2 regions of the Streptomyces sp. NPDC058375 genome follow, and region 1 is predicted to be linked to the other one. Evidence: riboswitches for the same ligand, from Rfam matches in the RefSeq annotation. Region 1 holds a riboswitch; the other holds the start of a gene.
What was found. Region 1 has a riboswitch for cobalamin ahead of metE (5-methyltetrahydropteroyltriglutamate--homocysteine S-methyltransferase). Riboswitches for the same ligand answer to the same signal wherever they lie in the genome.
Positions count from the first base shown of each region.

Region 2: linked by a shared signal. The riboswitch ahead of ACFWM7_RS30100 (ribonucleoside-diphosphate reductase subunit alpha) and the one ahead of metE (5-methyltetrahydropteroyltriglutamate--homocysteine S-methyltransferase) in region 1 are both predicted to bind cobalamin.

Region 1 is NZ_JBHXJG010000005.1:58-8,036, reverse strand. It holds gene ACFWM7_RS02015 (FAD-dependent monooxygenase) at 1-452, opposite strand, end outside; gene ACFWM7_RS02010 (oxygenase MpaB family protein) at 534-1,400, opposite strand; gene ACFWM7_RS02005 (biotin/lipoate A/B protein ligase family protein) at 1,441-2,505, opposite strand; gene cobF (precorrin-6A synthase (deacetylating)) at 2,705-3,493, shown strand; gene ACFWM7_RS01995 (hypothetical protein) at 3,555-3,752, opposite strand; gene ACFWM7_RS01990 (TetR/AcrR family transcriptional regulator) at 3,991-4,698, shown strand; partial or broken gene ACFWM7_RS01985 (MFS transporter) at 4,761-5,162, shown strand; cobalamin riboswitch at 5,353-5,499, shown strand; gene metE (5-methyltetrahydropteroyltriglutamate--homocysteine S-methyltransferase) at 5,685-7,979, shown strand, end outside.
Region 2 is NZ_JBHXJG010000271.1:531-8,509, forward strand. It holds gene ACFWM7_RS30080 (carbon starvation CstA family protein) at 1-2,018, shown strand, start outside; gene ACFWM7_RS30085 (YbdD/YjiX family protein) at 2,015-2,218, shown strand; gene ACFWM7_RS30090 (hypothetical protein) at 2,353-3,033, shown strand; gene ACFWM7_RS30095 (GNAT family N-acetyltransferase) at 3,033-3,542, shown strand; cobalamin riboswitch at 3,595-3,731, shown strand; gene ACFWM7_RS30100 (ribonucleoside-diphosphate reductase subunit alpha) at 3,868-6,282, shown strand; gene ACFWM7_RS30105 (ribonucleotide-diphosphate reductase subunit beta) at 6,282-7,298, shown strand; gene ACFWM7_RS30110 (hypothetical protein) at 7,314-7,532, opposite strand; gene ACFWM7_RS30115 (GlxA family transcriptional regulator) at 7,614-7,979, shown strand, end outside.

The DNA of each region.
Region 1 (7,979 bases):
TCGACGCCGGCCGCGGTCGTGAGTCGGCTGGTCACTCCGGCGGGATCCTGGGCGAACGCCACCAGCGCGGTCGAACGCTCGATCCCGGTGCCCCGGCGCCCGAGGAACTCCTCCAGAAGGCGTTCGGTGTCGCACTGCGGCAGCGCGGCGAAGCCGTACGGCACCTCGGGCGGCAGGGCCAGCTCGATCCGGCCCTGCTCGGCCCCGTTCACGTAACTCAGCTGCCCGCGCATCGGGACCGCCGCGTCCAGCACCTCCCGCACGAGGCCCATCCGCTCGAAGAGCTCCAGGGTGCGCGGCTGGATGCCCACCGCCTTGGCGTACGGCAGCCGGGCGGGCAGCCGGTCCACGATCCGGCAGGCCACCCCCGCCCGCCGCAACTCGACGGCCAGCGTCAGGCCGACCGGGCCCGCGCCCACCACCAGGACGTCCGTCGATTCGCTGCGTGCCACCGGGGTCTCCCGTCGTGGGCCCCCCGCGTACGGTCCCCTCCATCGTCCTGCCCGTGGCGGCCATCGGCACCCGGGCGGTCCTCAGCCTCCCGCAGGCGGGGTCATCGCCCATCGGATGGTCCTGGTCAGCGCCTTCCCGGCGGGCCGCACGCAGACCTCCTCGACCCCCGGCACCCGGGGCAGCCGCAACGGCTCCCGGGCCCACGGCGGGAGCGCGGCCACGGCGTTTGCGGCGAGTACGGCGTACGGGGGACGGACCGGCCAGGGCAGCGGCGGGTGCAGAAGGATGAAGCGGGCCGCGTCCAGGGCCTCCCGGGTGGCGCGCAGCTCCGGGCGGTAGGCGGCGATGCGTTTTGCCAGTTCCGTCCGGTCGTGCGGCGGGTCGGGGACGCCGAGGGCGTGCGCCACCGTCGCCATGTCGTGGATGTAGCCGTCGCACCCGGCACCGTCCAACGGCCGTGCCCCGTACCGCTGATGGGCCCGCAGGAAGCTGTCCACCTCGGCGACGTGCACCCAGCACAGCAGATGTGGATCCGCCGCGTGGTACGGCTCCCCGGAGGGCGCGATCCCCCGCACTCCCTCGTGCACGGACCGTACGCGGTCGACGGCTTCCTGGGCGTGCTCGGCCGTGCCGAACGTGGTCACCGCCAGAAACGTGCTGGTCCGCTGGAGCCGCCCCCACGGATCGCCCTTGAACCCCGAGTGGCCGGCGACGGCGGCCATGGCGAGCGGGTGCAGCGACTGGAGGAGCAGGGCGCGCAGCCCGCCGATGAACATGGACGCGTCCCCGTGCACCCGGCGCACCGGCCGGTCCGGGCCGAACCAGCGGGGGCCTGGGGTGTTGTGGATCCGGGCCCGGTTCTCCGGCCCGGAAGGCCCCGCCACCCGGGCGAACAGGCTCCTGCCGAGCCGTTCCCGCACTCCGGAGCCGGACGCTGTCTTGTCCATACGACCCAGTATGCGGCGGCGCCCGCCCGCCGAGGGGTTCCTACGGCACCCGGGCCGTCCACTCCGGCGTGGCGAACTTGGTCCGTACGAGCTCCTCGGCGCGCGCCAGCTCGGCGGCCGTCACGCTGCCCCGGGCCAGGCCGTGCCGCTTGCGGAACGACTCGATCATGCGCTCGATCACCACCTGGCGCGGCAGGCCGGTCTGCCGCCGCAGCGGGTCCACCCGCTTCTTCGCCGACCGGGTGCCCTTGTCCGACATCTTCTCCTTGCCGATGCGCAGCACCTCCAGCATCTTGTCGGCGTCGATGTCGTACGCCATCGTCACGTGGTGCAGCACGGCCCCCGGCCCGCCGTCCGGCCCGACCACCCGCTTCTGCGCGGCCCCCGCGATCTTGCCGACCTCGGTGGCGATGTCGTTGAGCGGCTGGTACCAGGCCTTGATGCCCATGTCCGCGAGTGCTTCGAGGACCCAGTCGTCCAGGTAGGCGTAACTGTCGGCGAAGGACAGCCCCGACACCAGTGCCTGCGGGACGGCGAGCGAGTACGTGATGGTGGAGCTGGGCTCGGCGAACATCGCGCCGCCGCCGGAGATCCGGCGCACGACGTCCACGCCGTGCCGCTCCACACCCGCCGGATCCACCTCGTTGCGCAGCGACTGGAAGCTGCCGATGATCACAGCGGGGGAGTCCCACTCCCAGACCCGCAGCGTCGGCGGCCGCACCCCCGCCGCCACCTCGGCGGTGATGACCTCGTCCAGCGCCATGTGCAGCGCGGGCGACTGCGGGGCCTCGTGGATCAGCTGCCAGTCGTAGTCGCTCCACTCGGTGGCCTGCGCGAGCGCCCGGCGTACGGCGATGGCGACGCCCTCCGCGCTCAGCCCGAGTATCACCGTGGAGTCGGGCAGCGCCGCCTCGATCCGGGCCGCGAGCCCGGCGGAGTCGGTGTTGGCCGGAGCGCCTTCCAGCGCCGCGTCGATCGCGAGGATCGCCTCGTCGGGTTCGAGGAAGAAGTCCCCGGCGACCCGGACGTTCCGCAGCGCCCCGCCCGCCACCTCCAGGTCCACCACGACCAGCTTGCCGCCGGGAACCTTGTACTCACCGTGCACAGCACCGCCTCCAGCTCGGAATCTCTCTGCCCGGCTCGGTGATGAGCCGGACACATCCGGCTATAACGCGCGCGGGGGCGTCGATCATCCCCCGCTCATGCGTCGGTGCGCGTGGGGACTGATACATCGTTGGGCGCCCTAGTAAGTCCACCCCGCCCCGCCCCTGGCATGATCGGCCGACATGGCAGACATGGCTGGAATGAGCGACGCACCCCGGCACATCCTCGTCATCGGCATGGGCGCCGGCGATCCCGACCACCTGACCCTGGCCGCGGTGAAGGCCATGCGCCGGGCCGACGTCTTCTTCGTGCTCGGCAAGGGCAAGGAGAAGGAGTCCCTGACCCGGCTGCGGCGCGACATCCTCGACGAACACCTCACCGGCCCGTACCGCGTGGTGGAGGCCGACGACCCGTGGCGCGACCGCACCCAGCAGGACGCCGGGCGCTACACCTCGGCCGTGCACGACTGGCGGCAGCGGCGCGCCGACATCTGCGAGCGCCTGATCATCGAGGAGCTCGCACCGGGGCAGTACGGAGCCTTCCTGGTCTGGGGCGACCCGGCCCTGTACGACAGCACGCTCGCGATCCTCGACGACATCCGGGCGCGCGGCACGGTGGAATTCGGCCATGAGGTGATCCCCGGCATCAGCAGCGTCTCCGCCCTCGCCGCCCGGCACCGCGTCACCCTGAACCAGGTGGGCCGCCCCGTCCACATCACCCCGGGCAGGCGGCTGGCGCAGGGTTTCCCCGAGGACGACGGCGACATCGTCGTGATGCTCGACGGCCACGAGAGCTTCACCCATCTGACGGGCAGGGGCCTGTGGATCCACTGGGGCGCGTACATCGGCACCCCCGACGAGATCCTGGTCTCCGGCCCGCTCGACGAGGTGGCCGGTGAGATCAGCCGCCTCCGCGCCGAGGCCCGCGAACGGCACGGCTGGATCATGGACACCTACCTGCTGCGCCGGGCGCCGGACGACAACCTCTAGGGGCCGAGTCGAGGCGCGGGCGGCGGGGGCCTCCGCACCTCGTCGTCGGACCGGTGGGGTGTCAGCGCCGGGTCTCGTGCGCCCGGATCACGCCGAGTCCGTGCCCCAGGCTCGGGCATTCGGCGGTCAGGTCGTCGCCCCGCACCAGGTAGTTGTGCACCCGGCCGTCCGTGGGCCGTTCGATCGCGCGATACAGCGTGCCGTTCACGGTGATCGTCCAGTCGTCGCCGTCCTGGGCCCACCCGACTGTCTTCTTCATAGGGCGATGTTCCTTTCCTCGGTCGGCCTCGCCGCGGGTCGGCGGCCGTGTAGTGGGAAGAAGAACGGCTTGTGACGCTCCGTGGTTCCGCGTTCTCTACGCCATTCGGTTACATCTGGGTCACTGCCTCCGCACAGTCGAGACGAGCGACCTGACCGAGGGTCAGGAAAGGGGTGGCGAACAGTCGAACGGTCGGGGAACGTGCGTCGCCCGCCATCGAGTAGTCAGTGTCTACTCGATGGTGCTGGAAGTTCCTCATGGGAGACGAAGCCCCTCTGCGGGAGCGACTGGTGGACGTCGGCGCCGACATGCTGGCGACCGAGGGGATCGGGCGTTGGGGCTGCGGGAGATCGCCCGGCGCGCCGGGGTCTCGCACGGCGCCCCGCGCCGCTACTTCCCGACCCACCGCTCGCTGCTCTCCGCCGTCGGGGGGCGCGGGTTCGACGCGTTGAAGGACCGGCTCGACGCGGCCGTCGACCCGGCCGGGGATCCGCGTACACAGGTGTGCCGCCTCGCCGAGGCCTATGTCGGATTCGCCGTCGAGCACCGCCCGATGTTCGAGCTGATGTCCCGTCATGACCTGCTGGAGAGCGGGGCGATGCAGACGGGGCAGACGAACTGCCCAGACTGCGGGACAAGACCCTCCCGATGTCGCGTCGGTCGTCGCGCTGATCGCCCGCCACCGGCAGGACGCCGTCCGGGCAAGGCCGCCCGGGCCCGGGCCCGGGAGCGCCCCGGATGCCGTGGCTCCGCGCCCCGAGGACGCCCCCGCCGCCGTGGCCGCCGTCTTCTGGGCGAACGTCCACGGCATCGCCCAACTGTGGAGCTGGGGGAGCCTCTCCCTCACCCTCGGCGTCCCCGCACCGGGCGACGCGCACGCCACGAGAGCCTCGCTCCGCTCATCGCCCGGACCGTCGACGCCCACCTCGGACCGGCGAACCCGTGACCGCCCCCGCGGCAGCCCCGGTACGGCCTCGGCTCGCCCTCGCGCGCAGTGTCGCCGGGGCGATGATCGTCGCGCTCGACGGTTCCGTCCTCATGGTGGCTCAGCCCAGCCTCCAGCGCGACCTCTCCGCGACCCTCGCCCAGGTCCAGTGGACGAGTACGGCATACCTCCTGGCGGGGGCGAGTCTCCTCGTCCTCGCCGGACGCCTCGGGGACCGCTACGGCCACAGCCGCCTCCTCCTGATCGGATCCCTCGGTTTCGGGGCCGCGTCCGCGGGCATCGCCGCGGCGCCCTCGATCGGCTGGGTCATCGCGCTGCGCGCCGTACAGGGAGTGTTCGGGGCCCTGTTGCAGCCGGCGACACTGGCCCTGCTGCGCCAGGTCTACCCGCCGGACCGGCTCGGACCGCCGGTGGCCCTGCGGACGGCGCTCCTGGTGCTCGCGGCGACGGCCGCGCTCGCGCTGGTCCCGGCGGCGATGCTGCCGGGCGCGCAACGGCGTGGCGGGCCACCGGAAAGCGCCGACCGGAAGGCGGCGGAACCGATCCCGTGTCCCACATCACCGTCCGAAGTCTGAACAACGGTGTGCGCCCGGCGGTCGTCCCCTTAGGGTGGCCGGTGCAGCTGGTTCGCCCTGTCAGCCGGACAGGGTGTCGTAAGAGGGAACCCGGTGGGAATCCGGGACTGCCCCGCAGCGGTGAGTGGGAACGACCGCCGTCATACGCACTGGGCCCGGCCGGGTCTGGGAAGCGACGGCCAGTAGGTGTCTGCCCCGGCAGACGTGCCCGCGAGTCCGAAGACCTGCCCGTTGCCCGCACGCGACCGTTCGCGTGCGGAGTTCCCGGTGACCTCGTGGGCGGGTCGGCGCAACCGTCAGGTGGACGGACACGGTTCTCCGTGTCCCGGTGTCCGCCCGGCGCGTCGTTCCTTCGCGTCCGCGTCCCGTCCCGGGATCTGCACCGCAGACACGCTCGCGAAGGAGAGTCACGTGACAGCGAAGCCCGAAGCCGCGGCAGCACGGGCCACCGTGTACGGCTACCCCCGCCAGGGACAGAACCGTGAACTGAAGAAGGCCATCGAGGGCTACTGGAAGGGCCGCGTCACCGCGGACGCCCTCCGGCAGACCGCCGCCGACCTGCGCCGGGGTACCTGGCAGCAGCTTGCCGAGGCCGGAGTCCACGAAGTGCCGACCGGTGATTTCTCGTACTACGACCATGTCCTGGACACCAGCGTCATGGTCGGCGCTGTCCCCGAGCGGCACCGTGACGCGGTCCGCACCGACGCCCTCGACGGTTACTTCGCCATGGCCCGGGGCACGCAGGACGTCGCTCCGCTGGAGATGACGAAGTGGTTCGACACCAACTACCACTATCTGGTGCCCGAGTTGGGGCCGGACACGGTGTTCACCGCCGACTCGGCCAAGCAGGTCGCCGAGTTCGGCGAAGCCCTCGCGCTCGGCCACACCCCGCGCCCGGTGCTGGTCGGCCCCGTCACCTACCTCCTGCTCGCCAAGGCGGCCCCCGGCGTGGCACCGGACTTCGAGCCGCTGACCCTGCTGGACCGGCTGCTTCCGGTGTACGCGGAGGTCCTCGCCGACCTGCGTGCGGCCGGCGCCGCATGGGTCCAGCTGGACGAGCCCGCCCTCGTCCAGGACCGCACCCCGGCCGAGCTGAACGCCGCCGCCCGCGCCTACCGCGAGCTCGGTGGACTCGCCGACCGGCCGAAGCTACTGGTCGCCTCCTACTTCGGGCGGCTCGGCGAAGCGCTGGGAGTCCTGGCCAAGGCCCCCGTCGACGGCTTGGCGCTCGACTTCACCGAGTCCGGCGCGGGCAACCTCGACGACCTCGCGGCGGCCGGGGGACTGCCCGGCAAGCGGCTGGTCGCCGGTGTCGTCAACGGCCGCAACATCTGGATCAACGACTACGAGAAGTCGCTCACCACCCTCGGCACCCTCCTCGGCCTCGCCGACCGGGTCGACGTCTCCGCCTCCTGCTCCCTGCTGCACGTCCCGCTGGACGCGGACGCCGAGCGCGACATCGACCCGCAGATCGCCCGCTGGCTCGCCTTCGCCAAGCAGAAGACCGAGGAGATCGTCGTCCTGGCCCGCGGTCTGTCCGCCGGCACGGACACCATCACGGCCGAACTCGCCGCCAACCGCGCCGACCTGGCCTCCCGCACCGACGCCGTCATCGCCCGTGACCCGGCCGTACGCGCCCGTACGGCGGCCATCACCGACGCGGACGGCCGCCGCTCCCAGCCGTACGCCGAGCGGACGCTCGCCCAGCGGGCGCACCTCGGGTTGCCGCTGCTGCCGACCACCACCATCGGCTCGTTCCCGCAGACCACCGAACTGCGCACCGCGCGCGCCGATCTGCGGGCGGGGCGGATCGACGAGGCCGGGTACGAGGAGCGCATCAAGGACGAGATCCGCGAGGTCCTCTCCTTTCAGGAGAAGGCCGGGATCGACGTCCTGGTGCACGGCGAGCCCGAACGCAACGACATGGTGCAGTATTTCGCCGAACAGCTCACCGGCTACCTCGCCACCCAGCACGGCTGGGTGCAGTCGTACGGCACCCGCTACGTCCGCCCGCCCGTCCTCGCCGGGGACATCTCGCGCCCCGAGCCGATGACGGTGCGCTGGACCGCGTACGCCCAGGCGCTGACCGAACGCCCCGTCAAGGGCATGCTCACCGGGCCGGTCACCATGCTCGCCTGGTCCTTCGTCCGTGACGACCAGCCGCTCGGCGACACCGCCCGCCAGGTCGCTCTCGCCCTGCGCGACGAGGTGAACGACCTGGAGGCGAACGGCACTTCGGTGATCCAGGTGGACGAGCCCGCGCTGCGCGAGACGCTGCCGCCGCGGGCCGCCGAGCACGCCGCGTACCTGGAATGGGCGACGGAGTCCTTCCGCCTCGCCACCGCCGGGGTGCGGCCGGACACCCAGATCCACACCCACATGTGCTACGCGGAGTTCGGTGACATCGTCCAGGCCATCGACGACCTCGACGCCGACGTCATCAGCCTGGAGGCCGCCCGCTCCCACATGCAGGTCGCCCGCGAACTGGCCGCCCACGGCTACCCCCGCGAGGCCGGACCCGGCGTCTACGACATCCACTCCCCGCGCATCCCCAGCACCGAGGAGGCAGCGGCCCTGCTGCGCAAGGGACTTGAGGCCATCCCGGCGACACGCCTCTGGGTGAACCCCGACTGCGGCCTGAAGACCCGCGGCTGGCCCGAGACCCGGGCCTCCCTGGAGAACCTGGTCGCCGCCGCACGGGAGATC
Region 2 (7,979 bases), on a different contig from region 1:
ACTCCCGGTTCATCGCGAGCCGGGTCCTGAAGGTCGACAAGAACCGCGCGACCCCCGCCGAACGGCTGGACAACGGGGTCGACTTCCATCCCACCGACCGCCGGGTCCTGTTCGGCCACCACTTCGCCGCCATCGCGGGGGCGGGGCCGCTGGTCGGCCCCGTGCTCGCCGCGCAGATGGGTTATCTGCCGGGCACGATCTGGCTCGTCGTCGGCGTCATCTTCGCCGGCGCCGTCCAGGACATGGTGACGCTCTTCTTCTCCACCCGCCGCAACGGCCGTTCGCTCGGTCAGATGGCGCGCGACGAGGTGGGCCCGGTCGGCGGGATCGCCGCCCTGGTCGCGGTCTTCATCATCATGATCATCCTGCTCGCGGTCCTCGCGCTGGTCATCGTGAACGCGCTCGCCCACTCGCCCTGGGGCGTCTTCTCCATCGCCATGACCATCCCGATCGCCCTCTTCATGGGCGTCTATCTGCGCATCCTGCGGCCCGGCAAGGTCAGCGAGGTCTCCTTCATCGGCGTCGCGCTGCTGCTCCTCGCGATCGTCTCGGGCGGCTGGGTGGCGGAGTCGTCGTGGGCGGACTTCTTCACGCTGGAGCCGGGCACCCTCGTCATCTGGATGATCGCGTACGGGTTCCTCGCCTCCGTGCTCCCCGTGTGGCTGCTGCTGGCCCCGCGCGACTACCTCTCCACCTTCATGAAGGTCGGCACGATCGGGCTCCTGGCCCTGGGCGTGGTCGTCTCGCTCCCGACCCTGAAGATGCCCGCTGTCACCGACTTCGCCTCCAGCGGCTCCGGCCCGGTCTTCGCCGGCTCGATGTTCCCGTTCGTCTTCATCACCATCGCCTGCGGCGCGCTCTCCGGCTTCCACTCCCTGGTCTCCTCCGGCACCACGCCGAAGATGGTCCAGAAGGAGACGCAGATCCGGATGATCGGCTACGGCGCCATGCTGGTCGAGTCGTTCGTGGCGATCATGGCGATGATCGCGGCCTGCATCATCGACCCGGGCCTCTACTTCGCCATCAACGCGCCCGTCGGCGTGATCGGCGACAGCGTCCAGTCCGCCTCCGAGGCCGTGGCCAACTTCGGGTTCACCATCACCCCGGACGCCCTGGCCCAGGCCGCCAAGGACGTCGAGGAACAGAGCCTGCTCTCCCGGACCGGTGGCGCGCCCACCTTCGCGCTCGGCATGGCGGAGATCTTCTCCGCGGTGATCGGCGGGGCGGGCATGAAGGCGTTCTGGTACCACTTCGCCATCATGTTCGAGGCGCTCTTCATCCTGACCACCGTGGACGCCGGCACCCGGGTCGGCCGCTTCATGCTCCAGGACATGCTGGGCAACGCCTACAAGCCGTTCCGCGAGGTCAGCTGGAAGCCGGGCGTCTGGTTCGCCAGCGCCGTCGTCGTCGGCGGCTGGGGCTACTTCCTCTGGGTCGGCGTGCACGACCCGCTCGGCGGCATCAACCAGCTCTTCCCGCTCTTCGGCATCGCCAACCAGCTGCTGGCCGCCGTCGCGCTGGCCGTCTGCACCACTCTGCTCGTCAAGTCCGGCCGCCTGAAGTGGGCGTGGGTCACCGCGGTCCCGCTCGCCTGGGACGTGGCGGTCACGCTCACCGCGAGCTGGCAGAAGATCTTCTCCGACGACGTGAAGGTCGGCTTCTTCGCCCAGCGCGACAAGTACCAGGCGGGCATCGACGCGGGCGAGGTGCTGGCCCCCGCGAAGAACATGGAGGAGATGCGTACCGTCGTCACCAACTCCACGGTCGACGGAGTGCTGAGCGCGCTCTTCGCGCTCCTCATCATCGTGGTCCTCGTGGACGCCGGCCGGGTCTGCTTCAACGCCATCCGCGACCCGGAGAGCGTCAAGCTCCACGAGACGCCGTACGTGGAGTCCAAGCTCGTCGCCCCGGCCTCGCTCATCGCCACCAAGGAGGAGAAGGCCGAACTGCTCGCGGCGGGCGTCGGCCCCGAGGGCGGCATCCGCAAGGAGTCGGTGGAGACGGGAGGCCGGACATGACCGTCGCGGACGTACGGCGGGTGGCGGGACGGATCCGCTGGTACGTCCGTGAGCTGACCGGCGAGTCCACGTACGACCGGTACGTGGCGCACGCCCGGTCTCACGATCCGGACGCACCGGTGATGACCCGCCGCGCCTTCGAGCGCAGCCGTACGGACGCCCGCGAGGCCAACCCCCGCGAGGGCTTCCGCTGCTGCTGAGAGCAGCCCTCGGCCGATCGGGGCCGTCGCAACCCCTCTCCAGGGTGCGGCGGCCCTTCTCGTGCCCCTCGCGCGACCCGGGCGCCGTGCGATTCCCGGTGCGCGGAGCCCTCACCGTAGATAAGGATGTGCCCATGACATCCCGCTCCCGGTCGCCCCGGCTCCGGCCCCTCCTCCTGACCGTGACCCTGGCACTGACGCTGGCGGCGGCGACGGGCTGCGGCACCACGCCGGCGCCCGACGCGCAGGCGGCGGGCCGGAGTTCCCCGGCCGATCCGGCGCCCGACCGGGCGGAGCTGGAGGCGCGGGCGAGCGCCGCGCAGCTCGTCGCGGAACATGTGTGGGTGACCGAGGCCGCGGGCTACGCCCTGGCGCGCCAGTCGGTCGGGGTGCTCGGCGACGACGGGTTCGGCAGCGTCTACACCGAGCCGGAGGGCGGGCAGATCCAGCTGTCGGTGGAACGCCTCCCGCACGCCGACGCCGACTGTACGGACGGACCCGCGGCGGGCAGCGACCGGGAGCCCGTGGTGACGTGCGAGCGGGACGGCGAGCAGTGGTACCGGGCCACGGAGTCGGGCCACGCGTACGCCCAGGAACAGGACGACCTCGTGATCACGGTGAGCGGGGAGCGCGAGAAGGTGGACCGGGCGACGCTGCGGTCGGCGGCGCGGGCCGCCCACCGCGCCGACGACCACGAGCTGGACCAGGTGCTGCCGTCGGCCGAGGAGGCCTCCGGGCGGCAGCCGGTCGAGCGCGGCGACCTGCCGCCGGAGGGCGACGGCGCGCCGAACAACGAGGTGGGAGCGAGCGGCTGATGGATCTAACGATCAGGGTGGCGGAGCCCGGCGAGTACGCCGTGCTCGGCGAGATCATCGCCGAGGCGTATCTCGGCGACGATCTGCTGGACGGCCCGCAGGACCCGTATCTGCTCAGACTGCGGGCCGTCGAGCAGCGGGCGGCCGAAGCGGAGGTGCTCGTCGCGCTGGATCCGGACGGGGCCGTGCTCGGGGGTGTGACGTATGCCGCTCCCGGCACTCCGTGGCGCGACATCGCCGGTCCGGACGAGGCCGAATTCCGGATGCTGGCCGTGGCCCGGGCGGGGCGCGGACGGGGCGTGGGAGAGGCTCTCGTGCGGGCGTGCGTCGAGCGGGCCCGGTCCGCCGACGGTGTCCGCGCGCTGCTGCTGTCGACGCAGCCGGCGATGCTCTCAGCCCATAGGATCTACCGTCGGCTCGGCTTTCTGCGGACCCCCGAACGGGACTGGGAACCCGTGCCGGGACTGCGCCTCATGACCTTCCGGCTGGAGCTGGAGGCGGCTTCCTGAGGGGCGTATTAAATCGACGCGACACAACATGTGGGGGCCGCAGCTTCTGGCGGCCCCCACATGTATGCTCGACCTCGCTGTCGCCGCAGGGGAATCCGGTGCGAATCCGGAACTGTCCCGCAACGGTGTGATCAGTGTGCTTTTGCACACCTGCAAGTCCGAAGACCTGTCGACAGCGCGTCCGGCTCGACCGAACCGGACGCCAGACGTCCGGGCCTCGCGGATAGGCCGGTGGACGCCGTCAGCAGTGCTGCCCCGCCCCGGGTTTCGCGCTGCCCGGCTTCCCCGCCTTCCGCCGGCCCCCTGCCGAGCGAGGGAAAGCCCAGTGACCATCGCGCCCGCCGATCCGGTTTCAGCCACCGAATCCGCTGCCTCCACCACGTCCGGCGAAGGCACGAACGACGGACCCGGGACCGCCCTGCTGCGGACCCTGACCGACCTGACCGTCGATCTGCCCGACACCGACCCCGGACGGGTCGCCGCCTCCGCGCTGCGCGGGCGCAACGCCCGCTCTGACGAGGCCGAGTTGCGCTCGCTGGCCACCGAGGCGGCAGCGGGTCTCATCTCCGAGGACCCGGCGTACTCCAAACTCGCCGCCCGGCTGCTGACCCGTACGATCGCCGACGAGGCCGCGGGCCAGGGCGCGACGTCCTTCTCCGCCTCGGTCGCCGTGGGCCACCGCGAGGGCCTGATCGCCGACCGCACCGCCGCCTTCGTGGAGCTGCACGCCAAGGCGCTGGACGAGCTGGTCGAGCGGACGCTGGCCGAGGGCGCGGACGACCGTTTCGGCTACTTCGGTCTCCGTACGCTGCACAGCCGTTACCTGCTGCGCCACCCGATCACCCGCCAGGTCATCGAGACCCCGCAGCACTTCATGCTGCGCGTGGCCGCGGGCCTCGCCGAGGACGAGTCGGTGCGGGCGCTGGACGAGGTCGCCGCGCTCTACGGGCTGATGAGCAAGCTGGACTACCTCCCCTCCTCCCCCACGCTCTTCAACTCCGGCACCCGGCACCCGCAGATGTCCTCCTGCTATCTGCTGGACTCGCCGAAGGACGAGCTGGACTCGATCTACGACCGCTACCACCAGGTGGCGCGGCTCTCGAAGCACGCGGGCGGTATCGGCCTCTCCTACTCCCGTATCCGCGCCCGGGGTTCGCTGATCCGGGGCACCAACGGGCACTCCAACGGCATCGTGCCGTTCCTCAAGACGCTGGACGCCTCCGTGGCGGCGGTGAACCAGGGCGGCCGGCGCAAGGGCGCCGCGGCGGTCTACCTGGAGACCTGGCACGCGGACATCGAGGAGTTCCTGGAGCTCCGCGACAACACGGGCGAGGACCAGCGGCGTACGCACAACCTGAACCTGGCGCACTGGATCCCGGACGAGTTCATGCGCCGGGTCGACGCGGACACCGAGTGGTCGCTGTTCTCCCCGGCCGACGTGCCCGAGCTGGTCGACCTGTGGGGCGACGACTTCGACGCGGCCTACCGCGCGGCCGAGGCCGAGGGGCTGGCCCGCAAGACGATGCCGGCGCGTGAGCTGTACGGCCGGATGATGCGAACCCTCGCGCAGACCGGCCAGGGCTGGATGACGTTCAAGGACGCCTCCAACCGGACCGCGAACCAGACCGCCGAGCCGGGCCGGGTCGTGCACTCCTCGAACCTGTGCACGGAGATCCTGGAGGTCACCGACGACGGCGAGACGGCCGTCTGCAACCTGGGCTCGGTCAACCTGGGCGCGTTCGTCAGGGACGGCTCGATCGACTGGGACCGCCTGGACTCCACCGTCCGTACGGCCGTGACCTTCCTCGACCGGGTCGTCGACATCAACTTCTACCCGACCGAGCAGGCCGGGAACTCCAACTCCCGCTGGCGGCCGGTGGGCCTGGGCGCCATGGGCCTCCAGGACGTCTTCTTCCAGCTGCGCCTGCCGTTCGACTCGCCGCAGGCCCGCGCGCTCTCGACGAAGATCTCCGAGCGCATCATGCTCGCCGCGTACGAGGCGTCCTGCGACCTCGCCGAGCGCTCGGGCCCGCTGCCCGCATGGTCACAGACGCGTGCCGCGCGCGGTGTGCTGCACCCCGACCACTACGACACCGAGCTGAACTGGCCGGAGCGCTGGGACGCGCTGCGCGCCCGGGTCGCGAAGACCGGTATGCGCAACTCCCTTCTGCTCGCCATCGCGCCGACCGCCACGATCGCCTCGATCGCCGGCGTGTACGAGTGCATCGAGCCCCAGGTCTCCAACCTGTTCAAGCGCGAGACGCTCAGCGGTGAGTTCCTCCAGGTCAACGCCTACCTGGTGGACGAGCTGAAGAAGCTCGGCGTGTGGGACGCCCGCACCCGTGAGGCGCTGCGCGAGGCCAGCGGCTCGGTGCAGGGCTTCGCCTGGATCCCCGAGGACGTGCGGGCGCTGTACCGCACGGCGTGGGAGATCCCGCAGCGCGGTCTGATCGACATGGCGGCGGCCCGTACGCCGTTCCTCGACCAGAGCCAGTCGCTCAACCTGTTCCTGGAGACGCCGACGATCGGCAAGCTCTCCTCGATGTACGCGTACGCCTGGAAGCAGGGGCTGAAGACGACGTACTACCTGCGTTCGCGCCCGGCGACCCGGATCGCCCGTGCCGCGTCCGGCCAGGCGTCGGCCGCCGCCCCCATTCCCGTACAGCAGGCGCAGGCTCCCGACGCGGACGCCATCGCCTGCTCCCTGGAAAACCCCGAGTCCTGCGAGGCCTGCCAGTAATGAGCTCAAACGAAGAGAAGAACCTGCTCGACCCGGGCTTCGAGCTGACCCTGCGTCCCATGCGCTACCCGGACTTCTACGAGCGCTACCGGGACGCGATCAAGAACACCTGGACCGTCGAGGAGGTCGACCTCCACTCGGACGTCGCCGACCTCGCGAAGCTGTCGCCGGGTGAGCAGCACATGATCGGCCGGCTGGTGGCGTTCTTCGCGACCGGTGACTCGATCGTCTCGAACAACCTCGTGCTGACGCTGTACAAGCACATCAACTCCCCCGAGGCGCGGCTGTACCTGTCGCGGCAGCTCTTCGAGGAGGCCGTGCACGTCCAGTTCTATCTGACGCTGCTCGACACCTATCTGCCCGACCCGGACGACCGGGCGGCGGCGTTCGACGCGGTCGAGGAGATCCCCTCGATCCGCGAGAAGGCGCAGTTCTGCTTCAAGTGGATGGACTCGGTCGAGAAGATCGAGCGGCTGGAGACGAAGGCGGACCGCCGTCGCTTCCTGCTGAACCTGATCTGCTTCGCGGCGTGCATCGAGGGGCTGTTCTTCTACGGCGCGTTCGCGTACGTGTACTGGTTCCGCTCGCGCGGTCTGCTGCACGGTCTCGCCACGGGCACCAACTGGGTGTTCCGTGACGAGACGATGCACATGAACTTCGCGTTCGAGGTCGTGGACACCGTCCGCAAGGAGGAGCCGGAGCTCTTCGACGACGCGCTGGAGCAGCAGGTCACCGACATGCTGAAGGAAGCGGTCGAGGCGGAGCTGCAGTTCGGCCGCGACCTGTGCGGCGAGGGCCTGCCGGGCATGAACACCGAGTCGATGCGCCAGTACCTGGAGTGCGTCGCCGACCAGCGGCTCGCCCGCCTCGGCTTCCCGACGGTGTACGGCTCGGAGAACCCGTTCTCCTTCATGGAGCTGCAGGGTGTCCAGGAGCTGACGAACTTCTTCGAGCGCCGCCCGTCCGCCTACCAGGTGGCGGTCGAGGGCTCGGTCGGGTTCGACGACGACTTCTAGATCTGAGGGGGTTTCTCAGACCCTGACCCACACCCTCAGGTGAGGGCGCCGCGTGGCAGTGACAGGCCGCGCGGCGCTTTCCGTTTCCGGGGGTCCGGCCGCCGCCCGCCGCCCGCGTTCCGCCTCCCGCAGCTGGCGGTCGATGCGGCGTTCACGGACGACGCCGAGGGCCACGGGCGCGAGGACGAGGGCGAAAAGTGCTGCTACGACCAGGTAGTTCAGGAATGTGTTCATGCCTCTACTCTGGACCGCCCGGGCGAAATTCATCAGTGGCAGGACTGCCATCGGACGTCAAATAGCTGCCACACTTGGCGCATGCTGACCAATGTCGCCGCTCTCCTCCTCGACGAGGTCCACCCCTTCGAACTCGGCGTCCTGTGCGAGGTGTTCGGACTCGACCGCAGCGAAGAGGGCCTGCCGGTGCACGACTTCGCCGTGGTCTCCGCCGAGGGCCCCGTCCTGAACACCCACGCGGGCTTCACCATCACGACGCCGCACGGCCTGGAGCGGCTGGAGGAGGCCGACCTCATCGCCGTGCCGGCGGGCAGCCACTTCATGCAGCGGGAGTATCCGGAGGAGGTCCTGGCCGCGCTGCGCCGGGCCGTGGAGCGCGGCTCGCGGGTGCTGAGCGTCTGCTCGGGGGCGTACGTCCTCGGCGCGGCCGGGCTGCTGGACGGCCGC